DNA from 3 places in the Ramlibacter algicola genome. Region 2 is predicted to be linked to each of the others. Evidence: predicted binding sites of a transcription regulator. Region 2 holds the regulator's gene; each other region holds the start of a gene.

Region 1 (7,081 bases), 620 kb from region 2:
GTACAGCCGTGCCAGGCGGCGCAGGGGACCGCCGAAGCACGGCGTCTCGCCTTGCGTCTTCAGGCGCAACGGCTGCGGCAGCATCCAGCTGGGATACAGCGCATCGGGCTCCTGCGTCAACGGCTTCCCACCCACTGGCGTGTTGCGCGCAGGGGCCCAGGCCTGCTTGCACTCGGGACGGTGGTCCTGCTGCGGCACCGGCACGACGACGTTGTCCTCCCCGAGCCGCACGGACAGGCGCTCGACCAATTGATGCAGCCGCTCGCCTTCGAGGCGGTCCTGCGGCAACAGGCTGGTGGTCATTCCGCCCCAGGGCACCGTGTCGACCGATCGCAGGCGCAGGTGGTTCGCTGGCGCCGACAGCTTCGCGCGATCCAGGTGCTCGCTGACCAGGCGGCGCAGATGCGCCATGTCCTGCGTGGGTTGCGCGGTGCGCACTAGCAACTGTTCCTTCGGTGGCAAGCGCACGCCGTTCAGGCGGCGCAGGTCGAGCGTCCACTCCAGTTCCAGCGCGAGCAGGCCCCGGTTTCGGGCCTGCAGCCAGAGGTGCAGGCGCTCCAGCAAGCGATCGGCAGCGAACATCAGCGCCGGGGCGCTTTCGGCGACCTGCACGAGTTCGGCCGTGAGGTCGAAGTCCTCCGGCAGCACGCACCAGGGGTACTGCTCGGGTCGTTCACCCCAGGCTGCATCGAGGGCAGCGACGAGGTCCGCACCGAAGCGGCGCGACACGCCACCGCGCGGCAGCGCCCGCAACTCGCCCCATGTGGTGGTGCCGGTGCGTTCGAGCACGCCGACGTGCGGACCGGCTGCGGTGAGCAGGTGCAGCGGCAGGTCGTCCGGACGGCGTGCCGGCGGATCGATGCCGCGGAGCTTGCAGCGCAGGAGAGCGAGGGCGACGAGGGACGTGCTCGCGGCGGCCCACACGGACTCGCCGCGGGACAGCAGCGCCTTCAGCAGCGCCCGCTTCCCCCCGAACAACCGCAAGCTGCCCGAGATCTCCAGCAGGATCGCCTCCTCCACCAGCGCCACGCGCGGGGTGAAGCGAAGCGACCACCAGGTCCAGGCTTGCCGGTCCGCATCAGGGGGTGGTGACAAGGCGATCCAGAACATGCGATCTCCTTTCTTCGGCCGGGACGGGTTGGATGCTGCGACGGCGAGACGCGAGCAAGGCGCGAAGGCGCGCGGGATGCGCGTGCAGGTGCAACGATTCCTGCATGGGTGGCCCCTTGCGCTTGAGGACCCGCACCTGCAGGTCGTCGACGCCGTCGACCAGCAACCGCAGCGGCGAGGGGCTGGCTTGCACCTGGGTGGACGCAGGACGAAAGGCGAACAGCAACTTGCCGTGCTGCCGTCCCGCGAGTTGCAGCCGCCGCAGGTCGGCCGCGCGGCACTGCGGCAGCCAGGCGAGCACGCCGGCCACTTCGGCGCAGCGCAAGGCCTGCTCGGCCGACCACAGCCTGGCCGCTGGTGCATCGGCCCGGATCCACAACAGCTGCTCGGCGGGCAACCCCTGGGCCGCCAGCGATGGCGTGAACGGCTCGCACGGTGCGCCGACCAGCACCATCGGTCCCGCGTGGTCGCTCACCCGCGCTGCCAGTGCCGGCAGGACGAGCTGCCAGGCATGCAGTTCAGGCCGCGCTTGCAGCACCTCGATGAGGCTGCCCAGCGGCCACCCACCACCCGGCAACTGGGCGTCGAGCGACGCATGCCCGCTGGGCAGCACCGCTTCCTCGCGGGCGAGGTCGGTGACCCGCCAGACGTGGGGGATGCGAAGGTCTGCAGCGGACTGCATGGAGGTGGAGGGATGGGTGGGGACAGCGCGGCGGTACTGGTGATTTATACAGTAAACTGCGTTCCTGCACTGTACGAATTCGTCGTCCTCTCGGAGGCGGGGACCCACCGCTTCCATGTCTGCCCTGCTTGAAGCGATGGGTTCCCGCCTGCGCGGGAACGACGGAGTTGTTCCCTAGAATCCCGCGCTTGTTCCGCCGTTTCGAATCCCTCCTCCACCCCTATCCCGAGCACGAGCCGGAGCTCCCGCCCAAGGGGTTCTTCCGCTTCGTGTGGACGTGCACCGACGGACTTCGTGGTTACCTGGCCGCATTGACGCTGCTGTCGGCCGCGGTCTCCGTCTTCGAAGCCCTGCTGTTCTGGATGCTCGGCCAGGTGGTCGACTGGCTCGGCAAGTCACGCCCCGAGTCGCTGTGGGCTGACCATGGGACGACGCTCACGATCCTCGGCGTGGTGCTGGTGTCCAGCATCGTGGTGGTGGCGCTGCAGTCCGCGCTGAAGCACCAGGGCCTGGCGATCAACTTCCCGCTGCGCCTGCGCTGGAACTTCCACCGCCTGATGCTGGGCCAGAGCATGGCCTTCTACGCCGACGAGTTCGCCGGCCGCATCACGACCAAGGTGATGCAGACCGCGCTGGCCGTGCGCGAGATGCTGTTCACCGGCAGCGAAGTGATCATCGGCATGGGCGCGTACTTCGTCACGATGGTGCTGCTGGCCGGCGGCTTCGATTCGCGGCTGATGCTGCCCTTCATCACCTGGCTCGGGTTCTATGGCGTCTCGGTCTGGTGGTTCGTGCCGCGCCTGGGCAAGGTGTCCAAGGCGCAGGCCGACGCGCGCGCGATGCTCACCGGCCGCATCACCGACGCGTACACCAACATCTCCACCGTCAAGCTGTTCTCGCACACGAACCGCGAGGCCCGCTTCGCCCGGCAGGCGATGCAGGAGTTCAAGTCCATCGGCGACCAGCAGATGCGCCTGGTCACCAGCTTCGAGATCGTCAACCACGCCCTCGTCATCGGCCTGGTGCTCGGGGCGACGGGCTACTCGCTGTGGCTGTGGACGCGCGGCGAGGTCGGCCCCGGCGCCGTGGCCGCCGTGACCGCCATGGCGATGCGCGTCAACGGCCTGTCGCACTGGATCATGTGGGAGATGGCCGCGCTGTTCGAGCACGTTGGCACCGTGCAGGACGGCATCGCCACCCTGAGCCGAGCCCGCGCGGTGGTCGACAGCCCCGACGCGAATACATTGGACGTGCCGCGCGGCGAGGTGGCCTTCGAGCACGTCACGTTCTCGTACGGCGGCGCCAAGCCCGTGATCGACGACTTCAAGCTGCGCGTGAAGCCAGGCGAGAAGATCGGCCTGGTGGGCCGCTCGGGCGCGGGCAAGTCGACGCTGGTCAACCTGCTGCTGCGCTTCCACGACATCGAGTCCGGCCGCATCGTCATCGACGGGCAGGACATCGCGCACGTCACGCAGGACAGCCTGCGCAGCCACATCGGCATGGTCACGCAGGACACGTCGCTGCTGCACCGGTCCCTGCGCGACAACATCACCTACGGCCGCCCCGGTGCGAACGAAGCGGACATCGCCGCCGCCGCGCGCCGCGCGCAGGCGCACGAATTCATCGCCAACCTGTCCGACCCGAAGGGCCGCACGGGCTACGACGCGCACGTCGGCGAACGCGGCGTGAAGCTGTCGGGCGGCCAGCGCCAGCGCATCGCCATCGCGCGCGTGATGCTCAAGGACGCGCCGATCCTGCTGCTGGACGAAGCCACCAGCGCGCTGGACAGCGAGGTCGAAGCCGCCATCCAGGCCAGCCTCGACGAACTGATGCAGGGCAAGACAGTGATCGCCATCGCGCACCGCCTGTCCACCATCGCCGCGATGGACCGCCTGGTGGTGATGGACGAAGGCCGCATCGTCGAACAGGGCGACCACCGCTCGCTGCTCGCGCAGGGCGGCCTGTACGCCAAGCTGTGGGCGCACCAGAGCGGCGGCTTCCTCGGCGAGACGGTCGAGGACGACGAGACCGTCGATGCCTAGGGCGTTGCGGCCCACCGACTTCGCCGGCCGCTCCGAAGAGGTCGCGCCCGCACTGATCGGCTGCACGCTGCTGGTCGACGGCGTCGGCGGCGTGATCGTCGAGACGGAGGCGTACGACCGCGAGGACCCCGCGTCGCACACTTTCTCCGGTCCCACGCCGCGCAACCAGGCCATGTTCGGGCCGCCCGGCCGCGCGTACGTCTACCGCTCGTACGGCATCCACTGGTGCCTGAACTTCGTTTGCCGCGAGGAAGGCCACGGCGCCGGCGTGCTGATCCGCGCGCTGGAACCCACGCATGGCCTCGACGTGATGCAACAGCGTCGCGGCCTGCACGACCTGCGCCTCCTGTGCAGCGGCCCGGGCAAACTGGGCCAGGCGCTCGCCATCACGCACGCCATGAACGGCCACCGCCTCGACCGCGCCCCGTTCCAGGTGTTCGCGCGCACGACCGACGTCGAGGTCGTCAGCGGCCCGCGCATCGGCATCAGCAAGGCCGTCGACGTGCCGTGGCGGTTCGGGATGGCGGGGTCGAAGTTCTTGAGCCGGCGGTTCTAGCGCTTCGCACTTTGTCATTCCGGCGAAGGCCGGAATCCATGCTCGTGTTGGCATCGGAGTGCTCGCGCGAGCCGGCGAGCGCATCAGGCGGTGCCTGCCGGGTCCTCATTCTCCGTCTCTCCGTTGCGCGGCCAGCGCTTGCCGCGCTGGCCTCAGCGAACAATCGTGCTGTGCTTGGCGGGCGCCGGGCCGCGCGGTCCGAACTCGCTGTGCGCTACGCGCACTGCCGCTTGTGCAGCATGGATTCCGGCTTGCGCCGGAACGACAGGAAGAAGGAAGCGATGGATCCCCGCCTCCGCGGGGACGACGGGTCAGCGACGCTGCTGCGGCGGCTGCGCCCGTTGCGGCACCACCTTCGCGGGCACTGAGCCTTCCACTTTCCGCGCCGGCCCCGCGCCCATCGAGCGCGTGTCGCTCTCGGCCGGCAGGCCGGACTCGGCCAGGACGAAGCCGGGGCGCATGTCGTCGGGACGCTCGGAGACGACGGCGAGGCCGTTGCCCAGCGGCTTGTGCGGGAGCTTCAGCTCCTCGGCGGTCTTCTGGTCGGTGATCAGCGGGGACTTGCCGTTGCGCGCGCGGACCTGCAGGCGCGCTTCGCTCGGGCAGTCGCGGCTGTCGTTGAAGACCATGGCCGAGCCGGCCGGGAAGCGCTTGGCCAGCGCCTCGTGCAGCGGCATGCTCATGTCCACCGGCGGCTGCACGTCGTTGTAGATGATGCGGTTGTCGCGGTCGTAGACCGTGTAGCAGGCCATCGCCTGCCCGCAAGCCAAGGCCGCAAAAGCGGCCAGCACGACGTGGATCCCTCTCATGGCGTCACCTCTCGGGTGCCACACGGCACAGCCGCATGGTGAACCGCCGAGCCTGGATCGGCAAGACAGATGAGGCGACGTGCTGCTGTCAGCGCGCACCGGCGCCCGGTTGCAAAAGGTGTCGCCGGTGAGCGAACGAAGGCGTCACAGGCGCTGCACCGTGCCGCTGCCGGCGATGGACTGCTCCACCTTCGGGTCGCCCTGGTAGCGCACGTTCCCGCTGCCGGCGATGCTCACCTTCAGCCGCGACTTGGGAGCCACCGTGGCGACGCCGGAGCCGGCGATGCTGATCCTGGCCTCGTCGGCCTGCAGCGCGCCGGCCGAGACGTTGCCCGAGCCGGCCAGAGACAGCTTCAGCTCGCGCGCCGTGCCGCCCAGCTTGATGGCGCCGCTGCCGCCCATCGAGATGGCGAGCGAATCGACCTCCGTGCGCGCCAGGTCGATGCTGCCGGAGCCACCCACGTCGACCTTCAGCTGCTGGCCCTTCAGGCCGTCGGCGGTGAGGCTGCCCGATCCGGCCAGCGCGAGCATGTCGATCGACCGCGCCGTGACCACGACCTTGAGGTACTGCGGGTCGATGGAGATGTCGCGCTGCGGCCGGAGCTCCAGCGTCCCGCGCACGACCTTGCTCTCGATCAGCGGCAGCAGGTTGTCGTCGGTCTCGATCACGACGCTCTCGGCATTGCCCAGGCGCACTTCCAGCTGCCCCGGCAGCGCGGACGCGACGCCGGTGAAGCCGCTGACGGTGCGGGTCTCGCTGCGGCGATTGCCGTTGCCCTTCACGGTCGAGGTGGCAGCGACGGCGGTGACGCCGGCCAGCGCGAGCGCGGTGGCGAACAGGACGACGATGCGGCGGCGGGGCTTGGCGGGACCGGACATGGAGGGCTCCAAGGGGATCTTGTGGATGTGCTGCGATCCTAGGCGGCGGACCCGCGCGGGCCGAGCGGCGTGCGACAGGCTGCAGGTGGGCGCGACAGGCTGCTCGACCGGCGGCTCACCAGCGCGGCGGCGAGTCGCCCGGCGGCACCGACGGCCGCGTCCAGCGCGCGGGCGTGGCGGACAGGATAGCGCTGTGCGTGATGCCGGAGAGGCGCCCGAACCCCGAGTCGACGGTCTCGACCCAGCGCTCGCGCGATGGCGGCTGCGCGGACAGGCCACGCTCGACGCGCCCCAGCGAGCGCAGCCAGTGGCCGGTCTGCGCCAGCGACAGGCGGGCCAGCCAGCTGCCGCCTTCGCGCTGCTGGCGATGCACCAGCGACGCGGCCATCGCCGCCATCAGCAGGCCCGTGGCTTCGTCCAGGATCTGCATCGGCAGCGGCTTCGGCCCGCCGCCGGCCGCCTCGCCTTCCGCGTGGTTGAAGCCCATGGCGGTCTGCACGAGCGAGTCGAAGCCACGACGTTCCGCCCACGGACCGCGACGCCCGTATGCCGACAGCCAGATGGCAACCAGTCCCGGCCGCTTGCGCGCGAGCGCTTCCGGCCCGTAGCCGAGCGCGTCCAGTCCGCCGGGGCGGTAGCCCTGGATGAGCACGTGCGCCTCGGAGAGCAACCGGTCGAACGTCGCGCGGCCCTCGGCCGTCGTCAGGTCGACGTGGCAGGACCGCTTGCCGCGGCTGGTGTCGGCGATCGCGTCGATGTTGGGCAGGTGCGGCGAGTTCACCAGCATCACGTCGGCGCCATACGCGGCGAGCGCGCGCCCGGCGACCGGGCCCGCCAGGATGCGAGTCAGGTCGAGGACCTTCACGCCCTCGAGCGGTCGTTGCGTCGTTGGCAACTCCGGCAGCGCCAGCACGGGCGCATCGCCCATCCGCTCGACCTCGACCAGCGGTTGCGACGCAACGGCCTGCCCTTGCGGCGTCGCGTCCCACTGCGCGAACGTGCG
Region 2 (7,081 bases):
AAGCTGCGGCCACGCCGGCGCCTTCGGCAGGGCCCCGCGATCGCCTCAAGCTGGATGTCCCCGTCGGCCTGGGCGAGCCGGCGCCGCCCAGCGAAGAATCGCTGCGGCAGGCGGCGCGCCTGCAGGCCATCGAGCGCGACCTGCGCGACATGCGCCAGTTCCTGCAGCGCAACGACTCGACGATGTTGCAGCTGCACGCGCAACTGGTGCGCGCCGAGAACGAGCGCTACTCGAATCCGCTGGTCTACGTGCTGCTCGCGCTGGTCGCCGTCATGGCGGGCTTCATGGCCTTCCTGTGGCGGCAGACCAGCCGCATGCAGGAGGCCGCGGCCGCCAACTGGTGGCGCGACCCGGCCAGCGACCGGGATGCGCGCCGTCCGCGCGCGGGCGCCGAGGCCGCGCCGGTGGTCGCCCGCGCGGAGCCGTCCAAGCCGGGCGAGGACGAGGACGACGCGCCCGGCAAGCCGCGCTCGCGCCTCGTGTCGCAAGCACCCGAGCCGATGGTTCACCCCGACCCGGTGCAACCGCCCACCATGCAGGCGCCCCTGCACGTCAGCGCGCGCACCGACGGCGACTTCCAGCCCAGCCAGACCGGCACCCGCGCGCTGAAGGCCGAGGAACTGCACGACGTGCAGCAGGAAGCCGACTTCTTCTCGTCGCTCGGTGAATACGACCGCGCCATCGACGTCCTGCGCAGCCACATCCAGGCCAATCCCGAGACCAGCGCCGTCGCGTGGCTGGACCTGGTCGAGATCTACCACCGGCTGGGCCGGCGCGAGGACTTCGAGTGGGTGCGGCGCGAATTCCAGCGCCGCTTCAACGCGAAGGTGCCCGAGTTCGACAACTACAGCCTGGAAAACGCCGGCATCGAGGCCTACGACAACGCGATGCAGCGCATCGTCGCGCTGTGGCCCGCGCGCCGCGTGCTGGACGTCATCGAGGAGTCGATCTTCCGCGGCCCGAGCAAGGACGGCGCCCAGGCCTTCAGCCTGCAGGCCTACCGCGAGCTCCTCCTGCTGCACCACATCGGCCAGCAGGTGCTGACGGACACTGGCTCCCACAGCGGCTTCCACGAGGATGCGAGCGAGCTGGTCGGCGGCAACTCGGACTTCGGGGCCGAAGGGTTCTCGCACACGTCGATCCACCCGCTGTCGACGGGCCAGTCCGGCAACGACGAAGCCGACGGGCAGGGCGTGGTGCTGGACCTCGACCTGAACCTGGACGAGGCCCCGGCGGCACCGGCGAACGGTGCCATGCTGGATTTCGACCTGCCGGAGATCGACCCGGCACTGGCGGCCCCTTCGCGCGGTTCGCGCGAGTGACGCGGCGCCTCAGCGGCGCACTTGCAACGACGCCGGATTGACGACGTTCGTCGGGTTGCCCTCGATGAAGTTCACGACGTTGTCGAACGCCTGCCCGAAGTACATCTCGTAGCTCTCCTGCTCGACGTAGCCGATGTGCGGCGTGCAGATGCAGTTCTCCAGCCGCAGCAGGGCGTGCCCCTGCAGGATCGGTTCGCTCTCGAACACGTCCACCGCCGCCATGCCCGGGCGCCCGCGGTTGAGGGCCGCGATCAGGGCGTCGTGCTCCACCAGCTCGGCGCGCGACGTGTTGACGAACAGCGCGGTGGGTTTCATGCGGCTGAAGTCCTCGAGCTTGACCATGCCGGCCGTCTCCGGGTTGAGCCGGATGTGCAGCGACAGCACGTCGCTCTCCGCAAACAGCTGCTCGCGGGTCTCGGCGACTTCCAGGCCGTCAGCCATGGCCCGCGAGCGCGAGCCGTCGCGGCCCCACACGAGCACCCGCATGCCGAAGGCGCGGCCATAGCTGGCGACCAGCTGGCCGATCTTCCCGTAGCCCCAGATGCCCAGCGTCTTGCCACGCAGGACCACGCCGAGGCCGAAGTTCGGCGGCATGGACGCGGACTTCATGCCCGACTGCTGCCAGGCGCCGTGCTTGAGCGTCTGGATGTACTGGGGCAGGCGGCGCATCGACGCCATGATGAGCGCCCAGGTGAGTTCCGCCGGCGCATAGGGCGAGCCCTGGCCCTCGGTGACGGGGATGCCTCGTTCCGTGCACGCGTCGATGTCGATGTGCGGGCCGGCGCGGCCGGTCTGCGAGATCAGCTTGAGCCGCGGCAGCTTCTCGAGCAGCTGGCGCGTGATGTGCGTGCGCTCGCGGATCAGGACGATGACGTCGGCATCGCGCAGGCGCACCGACAGCTGGCCGATGCCCTTGACGGTGTTCGTGTAGACCTTCGCCGGGTAGGCTTCGAGCTTGGCAGCGCAATGCAGCTTGCGCACCGCATCCTGGTAGTCATCGAGGATCACGATGTTCATGCCGGCATTGTGCCTGTGCGGCCGCGGACGGACGGGCAGCGGCTAGCATCGCGCTACCACTGTCCGGCTCGACCCCAAGGAGAACTGCATGCCGATCACGATGTCCAGCGCCAGCGTCCCGACGTTTCGCAACACGCTGCGCAACCTCGACCACATCCTCGACAAGGCGGCCGCCCACGCGCAGGCGCGCAAGTTCGACCCGGTGAACCTCACCAGCTTCCGGCTCGCGCCGGACATGCTGCCGTTCACGAGCCAGGTGCAGATCGCCTGCGATGCGGCCAAGAACTGCGTCGCTCGCCTGTCCGGCGTGGAGGCGCCGCGTTTCGAGGACAACGAGAAGACGTTCGAGGAATTGCGGGCGCGCATCGCGAAGACGCTCGCCTGGCTGGAGAGCGTGCCCGCCGACCGGCTGGACGGGACCGAGGACAAGGACATCACCTTCCCGGTGGGCCGCGAGACGACCCGCACGATGAAGGGCGAGGCCTACCTGAAGCACTGGGCCATCCCGAACTTCTTCTTCCACGTGGGGATGGCGTACGCCATCCTGCGGCACAACGGCGTCGAGCTGGGCAAGTCCGACTACCTGGCCGGCGCTGCGCGCTGAGGCTGGCGCGGCGGCGTCAGGCGGCGGCGGCTTCCAGCGCCGCGAGGCGGTCGAGTTCGGCGCAGACGTCCGCCATGCGGCCGGAGATCACCATGCGGCCCGCGGTCGTGCGCGGATGCGCGGCGTCGACGACGCGCAGCACGCGCACCGGCCGCAGCGTGGGCGCATTGGCGGCGGGCCACGCCACGTGCGCGTGGCCTGCTTGCATGTGCAGGCCACCGGTACCCACCACGTGCAAGCGGCGCGTGCGAGGCTCGCCGCGCAGTGCGCCCCAGGCCCGGCGCAGCGGTGCCCACAGCTGCGCAAAAGTGCAGATCGTCCATCCCATGTCGTCTCTCCTGCTGGTTCGAGGTTCGGAACACAGGCGAGATTGGTTGGAACACCGGGCGGTGCAGGGTGATGGCGCCCTTCGCGCCATACGCCCGCCACCTGCGGCCGCCCGGACGGATTCACATCAGCATGGTGTTGCGGATCAGGCCGACCGCGAGGCCTTCGATCTCGAACGGTTCGCCCGGCTCGACCACGATGGTCGGGTAGTCCGGGTTCTCGGCATGCAGCTCGATCAGGTGCTTGTTGCGCTTGAAGCGCTTGACGGTGACCTCGTCGCCCAGTCGCGCGACGACGATCTGGCCGTTCTTGGCTTCGCGCGTGGACTGCACGGCGAGCAGGTCGCCATCCATGATGCCGGCGTCGCGCATCGACATGCCGCGCACCTTGAGCAGGTAGTCGGGGCGGCGCTGGAACAGGCTGCTCTCGACGTAGTAGGTCTGGTCGACGTGCTCCTGCGCGAGGATGGGCGAGCCTGCGGCCACGCGGCCGACGAGGGGCAGCGCGAGCTGCGCGAGGCTTTGCAGCGGCAGCGGGAACTGCTTGAAGCGCGATTCGTGGATGGAGCGCAGCGTGTCGCTCTTGAGGCGGATGCCGCGCGAGGTGCCGCTCACCAGTTCGATGACGCCCTTGCGCGCCAGCGCCTGCAAATGTTCCTCGGCGGCGTTGGCGGACTTGAACCCCAGTTCCGCGGCGATTTCCGCGCGGGTGGGCGGCGCGCCAGTGCGCGCGATGGCGGACTGGATCAAGTCCAGAATCTGCTGTTGCCGGGCGGTGAGCTTGGGCGTCTCGATCATCGGGGCCTCCTGCGGGCTGTCACTGGGTGTCCATCCAGTGCCTGTATTTTTAACCAGTTTCGTGAAAGAGCGCAAGTGATGGCGGATCGGATCGTTGTTCTGGGGACCGGGGGCACGATTGCCGGGCGCGGGCGAGGCCCGCAGGACCACGTCGGCTACCGCTCGGGCGAAGTCCCGGTGGGCGACTTGTTGGCCGGCATTCCCGTGCCGGGAGGCGTTCGCGTGGACGTCGAGCAGATCGCGCAGGTGGACAGCAAGGACATGGACCCGCAGGTCTGGGCCACGCTGGTGGCTCGCTGCAGCGAAGCGCTTGCGCAGGAGGACGTGCGCGGCATGGTCGTCACCCATGGCACCGACACGCTGGAAGAGACGGCGTACGTGTTGCACCGCTGCGTGCCGGCGAGCAAGCCGGTGGTGCTCACGTGCGCGATGCGTCCTGCCACCGCCTTGTCGCCCGATGGACCGCAGAACCTCGCCGACGCGTTGCTCATCGCCGCACAAGACGGTGCCCATGGCGTGCTGCTCGCGTGCGCTGGCCGCGTCCACGGCGCGGTGGGCTTGCGCAAGGTGCATCCCTACCGCCTCGATCCGTTCGAGTCCGGCGAGGGCGTGGTCGGCTACGTCGAGGATTCGCGCTGGCGCCCGTCCCGCGACTGGCCTGTCGCGCCCGCGGCTTCGATGTCACTGCCGAACGCCGAGTGGCCCTGGGTCGCGATCGTCATGAGCCACGCCGGCGCCGATGCGCGCCAGGTGGATGCGCTGGTGCGCGACGGCGTCCGTGGCCTCGTCGTGGCGGGGACGGGCAACGGCACCGTGCACCACGCGCTGGCCGCCGCGCTGCGACAGGCGAGTGCGCGTGGGGTGCGCGTCGTGCGCACCACGCGGTGCGCGGAAGGACTGGTGGTGGATGGCGGCCGCGATGCGGAGTTCGAGACCCTGCCGCTCACGCCCGTGCAGGCACGGGTGGAACTCCAGTTGCGGCTGGCGGCCGCCTGAGCGAGATCAGCCGGCGAGTGCCTGCAGGGCGCGCGCCGTGATCTCTTCGACGGTGCCGATGCCGCTGATGGCGCGGTAGCGGGGCGCGTTGACCGGATCGGCCTTGGCCCAGTTCGAGTAGTAGTCCACCAGCGGGCGCGTCTGCGAGGCATAGACCTCCAGGCGCTTCTTCACCGTGTCCTCGCGATCGTCGTCGCGCTGGATCAGCGGCTCGCCGGTGACGTCGTCACGGCCTTCCACCTTGGGCGGGTTGAACTTCACGTGGTACGTGCGGCCCGAGCCCGGGTGCGAGCGGCGGCCGCTCATGCGCTCGATGATCGCTTCGAAGGGAACGTCGATCTCGAGGACGTAATCGAGCTTGACGCCTGCGTCCTTCATCGCGTCGGCCTGCGGGATCGTGCGCGGGAAACCGTCGAACAGGAAGCCCTTCGCGCAATCCGGCTGCGCCAGGCGTTCCTTCACCAGGCCGATGATCAGGTCGTCGCTGACCAGGCCACCGGAGTCCATCACCTTCTTGGCGGCCAGCCCGAGGGGCGTGCCGGCCTTGACCGCTGCGCGCAGCATGTCACCCGTCGAGATCTGCGGGATGCCGTACTTCTCGCAGATGTACGCGGCCTGGGTGCCTTTGCCGGCGCCTGGCGCGCCCAGCAAGATCAATCTCATGGATGTCCTCGGATGGTCTCTGGGGGGCGGGCGCTGCAGGCCCGCTTTCATTGGCGCGGGCCTTCGCGCCTCTCTCGGTCGAGGATAGCACGCACCCCTTCGGGGACCTTACGCGCGCGCCGAGCCGAACAGCGCGCGCACGCGCTCGAGATCCTCGGGCGTGTCCACGCCGGGCGCGGGCGCCGCGGCACTCACGTGCACCGCGATGCGATGGCCGTGCCACAGCGCACGCAACTGCTCCAGCGCCTCGGTGCGCTCGATCGGCGCCTGGGCCAGGGCCGGGAACGCGCGCAGGAAGTCGCAGCGGTAGCTGTAGATGCCGACGTGGCGCAGCGGCGCGGGATCGTCCGGCAGGCGATCGACGCCGGCGGCGAACCCGTCGCGCCACCAGGGCAGCGGCGCGCGGCTGAAGGTGAGGGCGAGGCCGCTGGCGTCGGTGACGACCTTGACGACGTTCGGGTTCACGAAGTCGGCCACCGACTGGATCGGGTGCGCCGCGGTGCCCATCGCGGCGCCGGGATGGGCGTCGAGCACGCGTGCCACGGCGTCGATGAGCGACGGCTCGATCAGCGGCTCGTCGCCTTGCACGTTGACGACGAGGTCGTCGCCGGCCAGGCCAAGCGCCACGGCTGCTTCGGCGAGGCGGTCGGTGCCAGAGGGATGGCTGGCTGCGGTGAGCACGGCTTCGACGCCATGCGCGCGGCACGCGTCGGCGATGCGCTCGCTGTCGGTGGCGACGGCCACGCGCTGGGCAGCCGAGACGCGCGCCTGTTCCGCGACGCGCACGACCATCGGCTTGCCGCCGATGTCGGCGAGCGGCTTGTCAGGCAGCCGCGTGGAGGCCAGCCGGGCGGGAATGAGGACGGTGAATCGCACTCAGGCCAACGGCGTGCGCGCGGGGTGCCGCTCGAGGTCTTCGTCGCTCAGGGGCCGCGCCTGGTCCTCGAGCAGCACCGGGATGCCGTCGCGGACCGGGTAGGCCAGGCGTGCGCTGCGCGAGACGAGTTCCTGCCGGGTGCGGTCGTAGTCGAGGTGCCCCTTGGTGACGGGGCAGACCAGCAACTCAAGCAGCTTGGGATCCATGCGTCGATGATAGCCGTGCATCCAGCCACGCATCGAGTGCACGCCAGAACGCCGGGTCGATGTCCACCTCGAGCGGCACCGCCAGCGCATCGGGCCGAAGCTTCCAAAGCTTGGCCGCGTCCTTCTCCGTGCACAGCACGATCGCGTCGCGATCGTCCAGGCCGGCCGGCAGGCTGTCGAAGCGGTCGTGGTCGGGCAGGGCGACGGTCGCTGCGAGCCCGACGCCGCGGGCGCGCAGCATGTCGAAGAACACCTGCGGCTGCGCGATGCCG
Region 3 (7,081 bases), 1.4 Mb from region 2:
GGGAATCCGCCAGGTCGCAGATTTGATCGATCAAGGCTGTGGGGGTGAGCTTCTTCGGCTCGCCTCGCGCGCCCCGCGCCTCATGCAGCGCCTTTGTGAGCTCCTCGACGACGCTGCCTCTCTTGCCGACAACCGGAACGACGAGCCAACTGCGCCGGCACGCGAACGCGGTGTCGAAAGCGCGGATCTCGGAGGCTCTGAGTAGGTCGCGGGCCTTTTGACGAACGGACTTGGAATCGGAGAGAGCGCTAGCGAGCGCCACGGCCAGCGACGACTTGCCTCCGCCGAAAGGTCCCGTAAGGGTGAAGGCCCTCTGATTGCTCTGCGAGAGCTGCGTGGCCATGCTCTCCAACGCCGCGCGCGAGGTCGCATGGCAGACATATCCGTCGAGAGCGTCGGTGCGCCCCAAATCGACGTCGATGCGTATTGAGCGCTGATACAGCCGCGAGAGGCTGACGAAGTCTGAGAGAGGAGCGTCGTGCTGCTTAGCCATGGTAGGCCCGCTTCAACATGCGATCGGACAGCCTCGCCCCCCGTGCGGGGTCGCGCATGACTTGGCGCAGGCCCGCGGTGTCGGTCCAAATGAGCGCATCGCGCGTGAGCTCGGCGAGCCCCATGAGCCTGTCGGCCACCGACTCCTCGTCAAGCTTGAAAACGCGCCCAGGCGAGCCATCGCCGTAGGCGATGGTCTCGAATGCCAAGGAGCTCTGCCCCTTTGCCGTCTTGTCCCAGAAGTCAACGAGGGCGAACGCGAACATGCCGTCGCTCAATGTCGCCTTGGGCCCCCGCCGAAAGGCGAAGTGCCCCTTCTTCTCCTCGTAGATGAGGCCCAATTCGGCGAGCATGGGCTCGGCGAATTCCTCGGGAGAGGTGCCCGAGGCGCGCGGCGCATAACCCCGGATGCACGTGTCGATGTCTCGCGAAAATGTGGCCGGAGACAGGCGGCGGTTAGCGTCGATGCTCTTGGCGTAGTCAGCCAGCGGCTCCTCCAATTCATCGCGCGTGAAGGTGGGACCCACCACGTGATTGAAAAGCCAATACCAGGTGGTCGCGCGCGTGCCGCGGCCAGCCAAACACCAATGGCAATACCACGCGGTTGTTGGGTGCTCGGCGTACGGGTCGTAGCCGTCGTCAGCGAAGATGAGCCGCCCGTTCTCGGTGAGTGGGTAATCGGCGTTGCCGTCAGGCTCTCGAATCACGTCGCAAGCCAGGGCCCAATGCCTGATCGCCGCGACCATGTTTTTGCCGACGCCGAATTCGGCGATGGCGGACTCGTCGGCAAAGGCCGAACGCTTCACTACGCCATCAATGGCTTGGTCAAAGGCCTTTTTAAGCCACATCTGCCGAAGTGGGAACGTCTCGTGGCCAGCGAAATGCGCCACGGGACCACCTTCGGCAGGTTTTTTTCTCCTCATCTTCGGCATCTTACTGGATGAATCCCTCCAGGGAGTGCAGCTGAGGAGCAGTGCAGACGCGTGCAGCATCGTAGAGACACACCATAGCGAGCTCAACCGGGAAAACGCTGCGGCGGTTTCATCTCACGATTGGGAGGTCGCCTTCTTAGCGGCTCAGGCAAAGCGGCTCAGCCATGCAGCGCAGCGTTCACGGTCGGAGTTACTGTATTTAAATACAGTATTGTGGCTCACTGAATGCTGTGCCTAGGAGCGTATCTCTCCACCAATTGCGCGCCGGTCGCGTGCGATGTCGTGGGGTGGTTTGTTGGGTATTCAGACGTGCAGGGCGGATTTTCGGCTGCGTCATTGCGGCTATGGCGGACTCCTGCTCCGCCAAGGACCCTGTCCACAGGGGTCCATCGAAGTCCCCCAAGCAGCATAAAGCCCTGAGAAATCAGGGCTTTATGTCTTCTGAGGTCCACGGACGTCCATGACGGTCCAGCACCTTATCGGGGTACGAATCGGGGTATCGAGACAGCGGCTATCGGGGTACTGCGCTGCTCGCGCGGCGACCTTCTGCCTCGGAGCAACTGCGTCCTCGAGATCGACGATCACCGCATCAGCGCCGCTTGCGCATGCCTTTGCGAGGCGCTCCGGCCGGTCGCCCGGCACGAATAGGTACGAACGGGGAAGACGCGAAGAAGCCATGCTCGGGGCCTCAGATCGCGTGCTGCCGCCGCAGCGCCGCGATGTCATCGTCACTACGTCCAAGCTCGTGCAGGATGGCCTGCGTGTGCTCCCCCACAGCTGGGATCGAGTCCATGCGGTACTCGAAGCTGTTGTTGCGCCCCGGCGGCAGTAGCGCCGCGATCGGCCCCACCGAGGTGTTTACCTGGCCCAGTCGCCCTCGAGCCTTTAGCTGCGGGTGCGACCACAGGTCGGCCATCGTGTTGACCTGCGCGTTCGCGATCTTCGCGCGCTCGAGGCGCTCGATCACACCGGCCGCGGTGAGCTTGCCGAACTCCTCCAGGATCAGCGACCGCAAGGCCGCGCGGTTCTCGTTGCGCTGGGCATTGCTGCAATACAGCGGGCTCTGGGCCAGCGTCGGGCGCAGCAAGACGTGCTCGCAAAACGCCTTCCACTCGCGCTCGTTCTGGAGGCCCAGCATGACGGACTTTCCATCGCCAGCTTGGAAAGGGCCGTACGGATAAATCGTCGCGTGAGAGGCGCCGCTGCGTGGCGGCGGCGGCGCGCCGTCATACGCGTAGTACATGGGAAAGCCCATCCACTCGGCAAGGCACTCGAGCATCGACACATCGATGTGCGACCCCTGCCCCGTCTGCTGGCGCTGCAGGAGGGCGGCGAGGATGCTCGTGTAGGCGTACATGCCTGCAGCAATGTCAGCGATCGAATTACCAGACTTGCAAGGTTCGTCGGGCGTCCCCGTCACGGACAGGTATCCGGCCTCGCTCTGAATCAGGAGGTCGTAGGCCTTCTTGTCCCGGTACGGGCCATCGTTCCCGTAGCCGGAGATGTCGCAGACGATCAAACGCGGGAATGCCGAATGGAGTTCCTCGAAGCCGAGACCCATTCGCGCCGCGCCGCCAGGCGCCAGGTTCTGTACCAAGACGTCGGCTCCGGCCAGCAGGTCCTTAAGTACCGCAAGCGCAGCGGGCTGCTTGAGATCCAGCGTGAGGCTTTCCTTGGAGCGATTGACCCACGTGAAGTGCGACGACAGGCCGTTGGCCCGCTGGTCGTAGGCGCGGGCGAAGTCGCCTCCGCCGGGCCGCTCCACCTTGACTACGCGCGCGCCCAGGTCAGCGAGCTGGCGCGTGCAGAACGGCGCCGCGATGGCATGTTCCAGCGAGACGACGGTGATGTTGTCGAGAGGTCGGGTCATGGCTCAGCGTCGCGGCTCGCCGCCCCAGAGGGCGAACACGTCGGCGATACGCTGCCGGTCAGTCACGCCGTGCCGCAAAAGCAGGGTGAGTAGGACCTTAGCCTTCAGCGCGTCGAGCCAGCCCGCGCGGACCAGCCCGCGGCGTTGCAGGTCGATCTCGCTGCCCGGGAATCCATAGGTCCGCGACAGGATTTCGCCAGCGCCGGTGCGCGAGGCGAACACAACGGGGATCCCCCGTGCCATGTCTTCCAGCGCTGCGGCCGTCGTGGCCGGCACGTGGCCGCCGCCGAGCGCCATGACTACCATGCCATCGATGCTGGTGCTTCGCATTGCGTTCACGACAGTGTCGTCGTCTCCCATAGCTACCGCCACGAGCGCAACGCGCGCATCGCGCACCGGGCCTGGCAGCTGCAGTGGAGGTGTCTTCGTTGGCAGCAGCGCGATGCGGACCGTGTCTTCGATCACCCAGCCGATCGGGCCCGCCGTCGGCGACGAGAAAGTGGCGGTGCTGCTGGTGTGGGTCTTGCGCACGAAACGCGCTGCATGGATCTCGTCGTTGGAAACGACGACGCATCCCAGGCCGCGCGCGGCGTCGCTGGTGCACACCTGCACCGCAGCCAGGAGGTTGGCCGGGCCGTCGGCGCCGGCGAGGGTCGGATTGCGCATCGCGCCCGTCACAACTACGGGCATCTCACCCGGCGGTAGAAGCAGGTCGAGCGCAAACGCCGTTTCCTCGATCGTGTCCGTTCCTTGCGTGATGACTACGCCCGTGGCGCCCTCGTCTCGGGCTTGCACGATTGCGACGGCAAGCGCCTCGATGTCCTCGTATCGCAGGTGAGGGCTGGGTAGTTGGCGGAAGGTGCTCGCTTCGATGTCGGCGATATCCCGGAGGGCGGGCACGCCAGCGACCAGCATCTCGCCCGTCAGCTTGGGCGTCACACCGCCCTGATCGCCGGGCGCGGTGGCAATAGTGCCGCCGAGCGCCAGCAGCGTCACGCGCGGCTTCGTGATGGTTCGACTGTTCATGGGCGCGGATCATAGGCAGCGTCCTGGCGCAAAGCCACCGCGCGTGTACGTCGTTCGTTTACCGGACAAACCCGGTCACTGACATGTCACAGACCTTTCTATGATGGGTCACAAGTCGAAGGAGAACGGTCCATGCTGCCCCCCAACCCTGTGTTCGAAGCTTTTGACAAGCGAAATGTCGCCTATGGCACCTTCATCCAAAACAACAGCCCGGAGAACTGCGAGATCGCGGCCGGCGCTGGCCTGGACTTCGTGATCATCGACATGGAGCACGGCACCTTCGGGATCGAATCGGCCGCGAACATGATCCGAGCCGCGGAGAGCTGCGGCACCGCGCCCTTCGTGCGCATCCCGGAGGCCTCGCGCGCGACGGTGCTGAAAGTGCTGGACGCCGGCGCGGTCGGCATCATCGTGCCGAACGTGGAGTCGGCCGAGCAGCTACGCGAAGTCATTGCGTCGACCCGCTACGCGCCCAACGGGACCCGCGGCGCCTGCCCTTGCGTGCGTTCCACCGGCCACGGCATCGTCGATTGGCAGACCTCCACCGCTTGGGCGGAGAAGAACATCATGGTCGTCGCACTGGTCGAGACCAAGGCTGGCGTCGACAACTTCGCAGAGATCGTCGCCGTCGAGGGCCTGAACGTGGTTGGCGTCGGCCAGTTCGACCTGAGCATGTCGCTGGGCTATGCCGGCGACCACAAGCACCCCGAGGTCGTGCGCAAGCAGGCCGAAATGAACCAGCTAGCGTTGGCCAACGGCGTCGACGTGCTGGGTGTCATCTTCGAATCCGAGGCCGCGCCGATCCGCGCCGGCGTCGAGAGGCTGCGCGGGCAGGGCGCCCGCTTCATCGCGTTGACCGGCGACCGCTTCGTTCTCGCCGACACCTACCGCAGCGTGGCCGCGGCCGTGAACCTGCGCTGACCACCAATCCACATTACCGGAGACATCTATGAAGTTCATCAGAACCCTGCTGGCCGCTGTCGCAGCGGCCTCTGCGTTCCACGCGGCGCCCGCGCTCGCGCAATCGCCTGTGGTGATGCGCGTCGCGTCCGTCACGCCGGAACAGCACCCGGTCAGCACCATGCTGAAGAAGGTGGCCGCCAAGATCAACGCGCGGCCTGACCTTCACCTCAAGATGGAACTGTATGTGGGCGGCACGCTCGGCGGCGACCTTGAGGCCCTCGACCAAGTCGCCCGAGGCGCCGTGCAGGGCTCGGCCGCAGGCGGCATCTCGGTGCTGCAGGGCTACAACGCGAAGTTCGGCATCGAGGAACTGCCCTTCATGTTCGCCGACCGCCAGGCCGCCTATAAGGCCATGGATGGCAAGCTCGGCGAGGAGGTGGGCAAGCTCGCGGAGCAGCATGGCTTCAAGGTGCTGGCTTACTGGGAAAATGGCTTCCGCCACTTCACTAACAGCAAGCGCCCGATCGTTACGCCGAAGGACATGTCCGGCCTGCGCTTCCGCTCTGCCGAAAGCAAGATCCGCCTGGAGATGTTCCGCCAGCTCAAGGCTTCGGCGATCCCGATGCCCTTCACGGAGCTGTACCAGGCCCTGCAACAGGGCGTGGTGGATGGACAGGAGAACCCGGTGGGGCTGATCACCAGCGCCAGTCTGTACACCGTGCAGAAGCACCTCAGCTTCTCGGGCCACATCTGGAGCGCGATCCCGATCGTGGTGTCGAAGAAGTGGTACGACGCTCTGAACGAGAAGCAGCGCGCCGCGCTGCGCGACGAGTTCTACGCGGCACGCGTGGAGCAACGCGCGCTCATCGCGAGCGAGGAGGCCGAGCAGGTCAAGTTCCTCAAGGCCAAGGGCGTGCAGGTCACCAACGTGGACGTCAAGGCGTTCCGGGAAGCCACCGATCCGGTCTGGAAGACCGCCGAACCGATCTTCGGCGCCGAGTGGATGGCGATCGCCCGCCAAGTCCGGGACGGCACTGCCAAGTAAGGCACCTGCACTTGCGCGCGGTCCGAGCGGCAGTGCAAGGCGTCCGGCGAGGCCGGACGCCTTCAATTTACGCAGTCAGAGGCCGGTGCCTCTCTTCGGAAAATCGATGACACAAAACGTCTCCGGGCGGGTCGGCGCTGCCGTTCTCGCCGGCCTTGATACAGGCCTGTGCGCCATCTGTGCGGCCACCATCGTGGCATTCTCGGTCATGCTGATCGCGCAGGTCGGCCTGCGGCAGATCGGCGAGCCGCTTTTCTGGATCGAAGAGGTGTGCCAGTACCTGATGGTCTACCTGTGCTTTTTGGGAACGGCCATCGCCTGGGGCCGGCGCGAGCACCTAGTCGTTGACTTCCTGCCGTCCCTGCTGCCTGACACGCCACGAAAGGTGTTGACGTTCGCGGTGGACGCGGTGGTGCTCGTGTTCGCGGCCTGGGCTGCGTGGGCGAGCGCGGAGTTCGCGCTCTACTCGATGCGCAAGATTTCGATTTCGCTGGAAGCGCCTGTCGGCTACGGCTATCTCGGGGCGCCTATAGGCTTTGCGATCGTCTCCCTGCAGTCCCTGATTTTCATGGTGTGTGGCGAGAAAGGCCAAGTGCTGTCTCGGCAGCCCGAACTGGAAGAGGTGGGAATGTGATTGGTACGTTGACCGGCTCTCTGCTGGGCCTTCTCTTCTTCGCCGTGCCGGTGGGCTTCGCACTCGGCATCGCTACCTTGTTGGTGATCCTGCAGCAAGGCGTGTTTCCGGCCGAAGTCATCGTCCAGCGCGCGATCTCGGGCGTGGGTTCCTTCCCGATGTTGGCCTTGCCGCTGTTC

The links. Region 2 encodes LexA, which represses DNA repair genes until DNA is damaged. Its sites were predicted from a motif close to ACTGTATNNNNATACAGT; they were not measured.
Region 1: imuA (translesion DNA synthesis-associated protein ImuA) is a predicted target of LexA. The motif match lies at 1,828-1,845, and genes of this name have one in related genera.
Region 3: I8E28_RS05910 (DUF4007 family protein) is a predicted target of LexA. The motif match lies at 1,617-1,634, and genes of this name have one in related genera.

Annotation. Positions count from the first base shown of each region.
Region 1 is NZ_JAEDAO010000001.1:2,019,619-2,026,699, reverse strand. It holds gene I8E28_RS09890 (Y-family DNA polymerase) at 1-1,110, opposite strand, end outside; gene imuA (translesion DNA synthesis-associated protein ImuA) at 1,079-1,792, opposite strand; gene I8E28_RS09880 (ABC transporter ATP-binding protein) at 1,981-3,834, shown strand; gene I8E28_RS09875 (DNA-3-methyladenine glycosylase) at 3,827-4,390, shown strand; gene I8E28_RS09870 (hypothetical protein) at 4,702-5,199, opposite strand; gene I8E28_RS09865 (head GIN domain-containing protein) at 5,344-6,078, opposite strand; gene I8E28_RS09860 (CoA transferase) at 6,194-7,081, opposite strand, start outside.
Region 2 is NZ_JAEDAO010000001.1:2,638,332-2,645,412, reverse strand. It holds gene I8E28_RS12815 (type IV pilus assembly protein FimV) at 1-1,322, shown strand, start outside; gene I8E28_RS12810 (D-2-hydroxyacid dehydrogenase family protein) at 1,332-2,339, opposite strand; gene I8E28_RS12805 (DUF1993 domain-containing protein) at 2,428-2,943, shown strand; gene I8E28_RS12800 (hypothetical protein) at 2,960-3,271, opposite strand; gene lexA (transcriptional repressor LexA) at 3,393-4,067, opposite strand; gene I8E28_RS12790 (asparaginase) at 4,146-5,063, shown strand; gene adk (adenylate kinase) at 5,070-5,726, opposite strand; gene kdsB (3-deoxy-manno-octulosonate cytidylyltransferase) at 5,835-6,602, opposite strand; gene I8E28_RS12775 (Trm112 family protein) at 6,603-6,809, opposite strand; gene lpxK (tetraacyldisaccharide 4'-kinase) at 6,790-7,081, opposite strand, start outside.
Region 3 is NZ_JAEDAO010000001.1:1,214,738-1,221,818, forward strand. It holds gene I8E28_RS05905 (ATP-binding protein) at 1-493, opposite strand, end outside; gene I8E28_RS05910 (DUF4007 family protein) at 486-1,424, opposite strand; partial or broken gene I8E28_RS20625 (aldolase/citrate lyase family protein) at 1,950-2,102, opposite strand; gene I8E28_RS05920 (CaiB/BaiF CoA transferase family protein) at 2,113-3,294, opposite strand; gene I8E28_RS05925 (asparaginase) at 3,298-4,320, opposite strand; gene I8E28_RS05930 (HpcH/HpaI aldolase family protein) at 4,453-5,241, shown strand; gene dctP (TRAP transporter substrate-binding protein DctP) at 5,357-6,268, shown strand; gene I8E28_RS05940 (TRAP transporter small permease) at 6,375-6,902, shown strand; gene I8E28_RS05945 (TRAP transporter large permease) at 6,911-7,081, shown strand, end outside.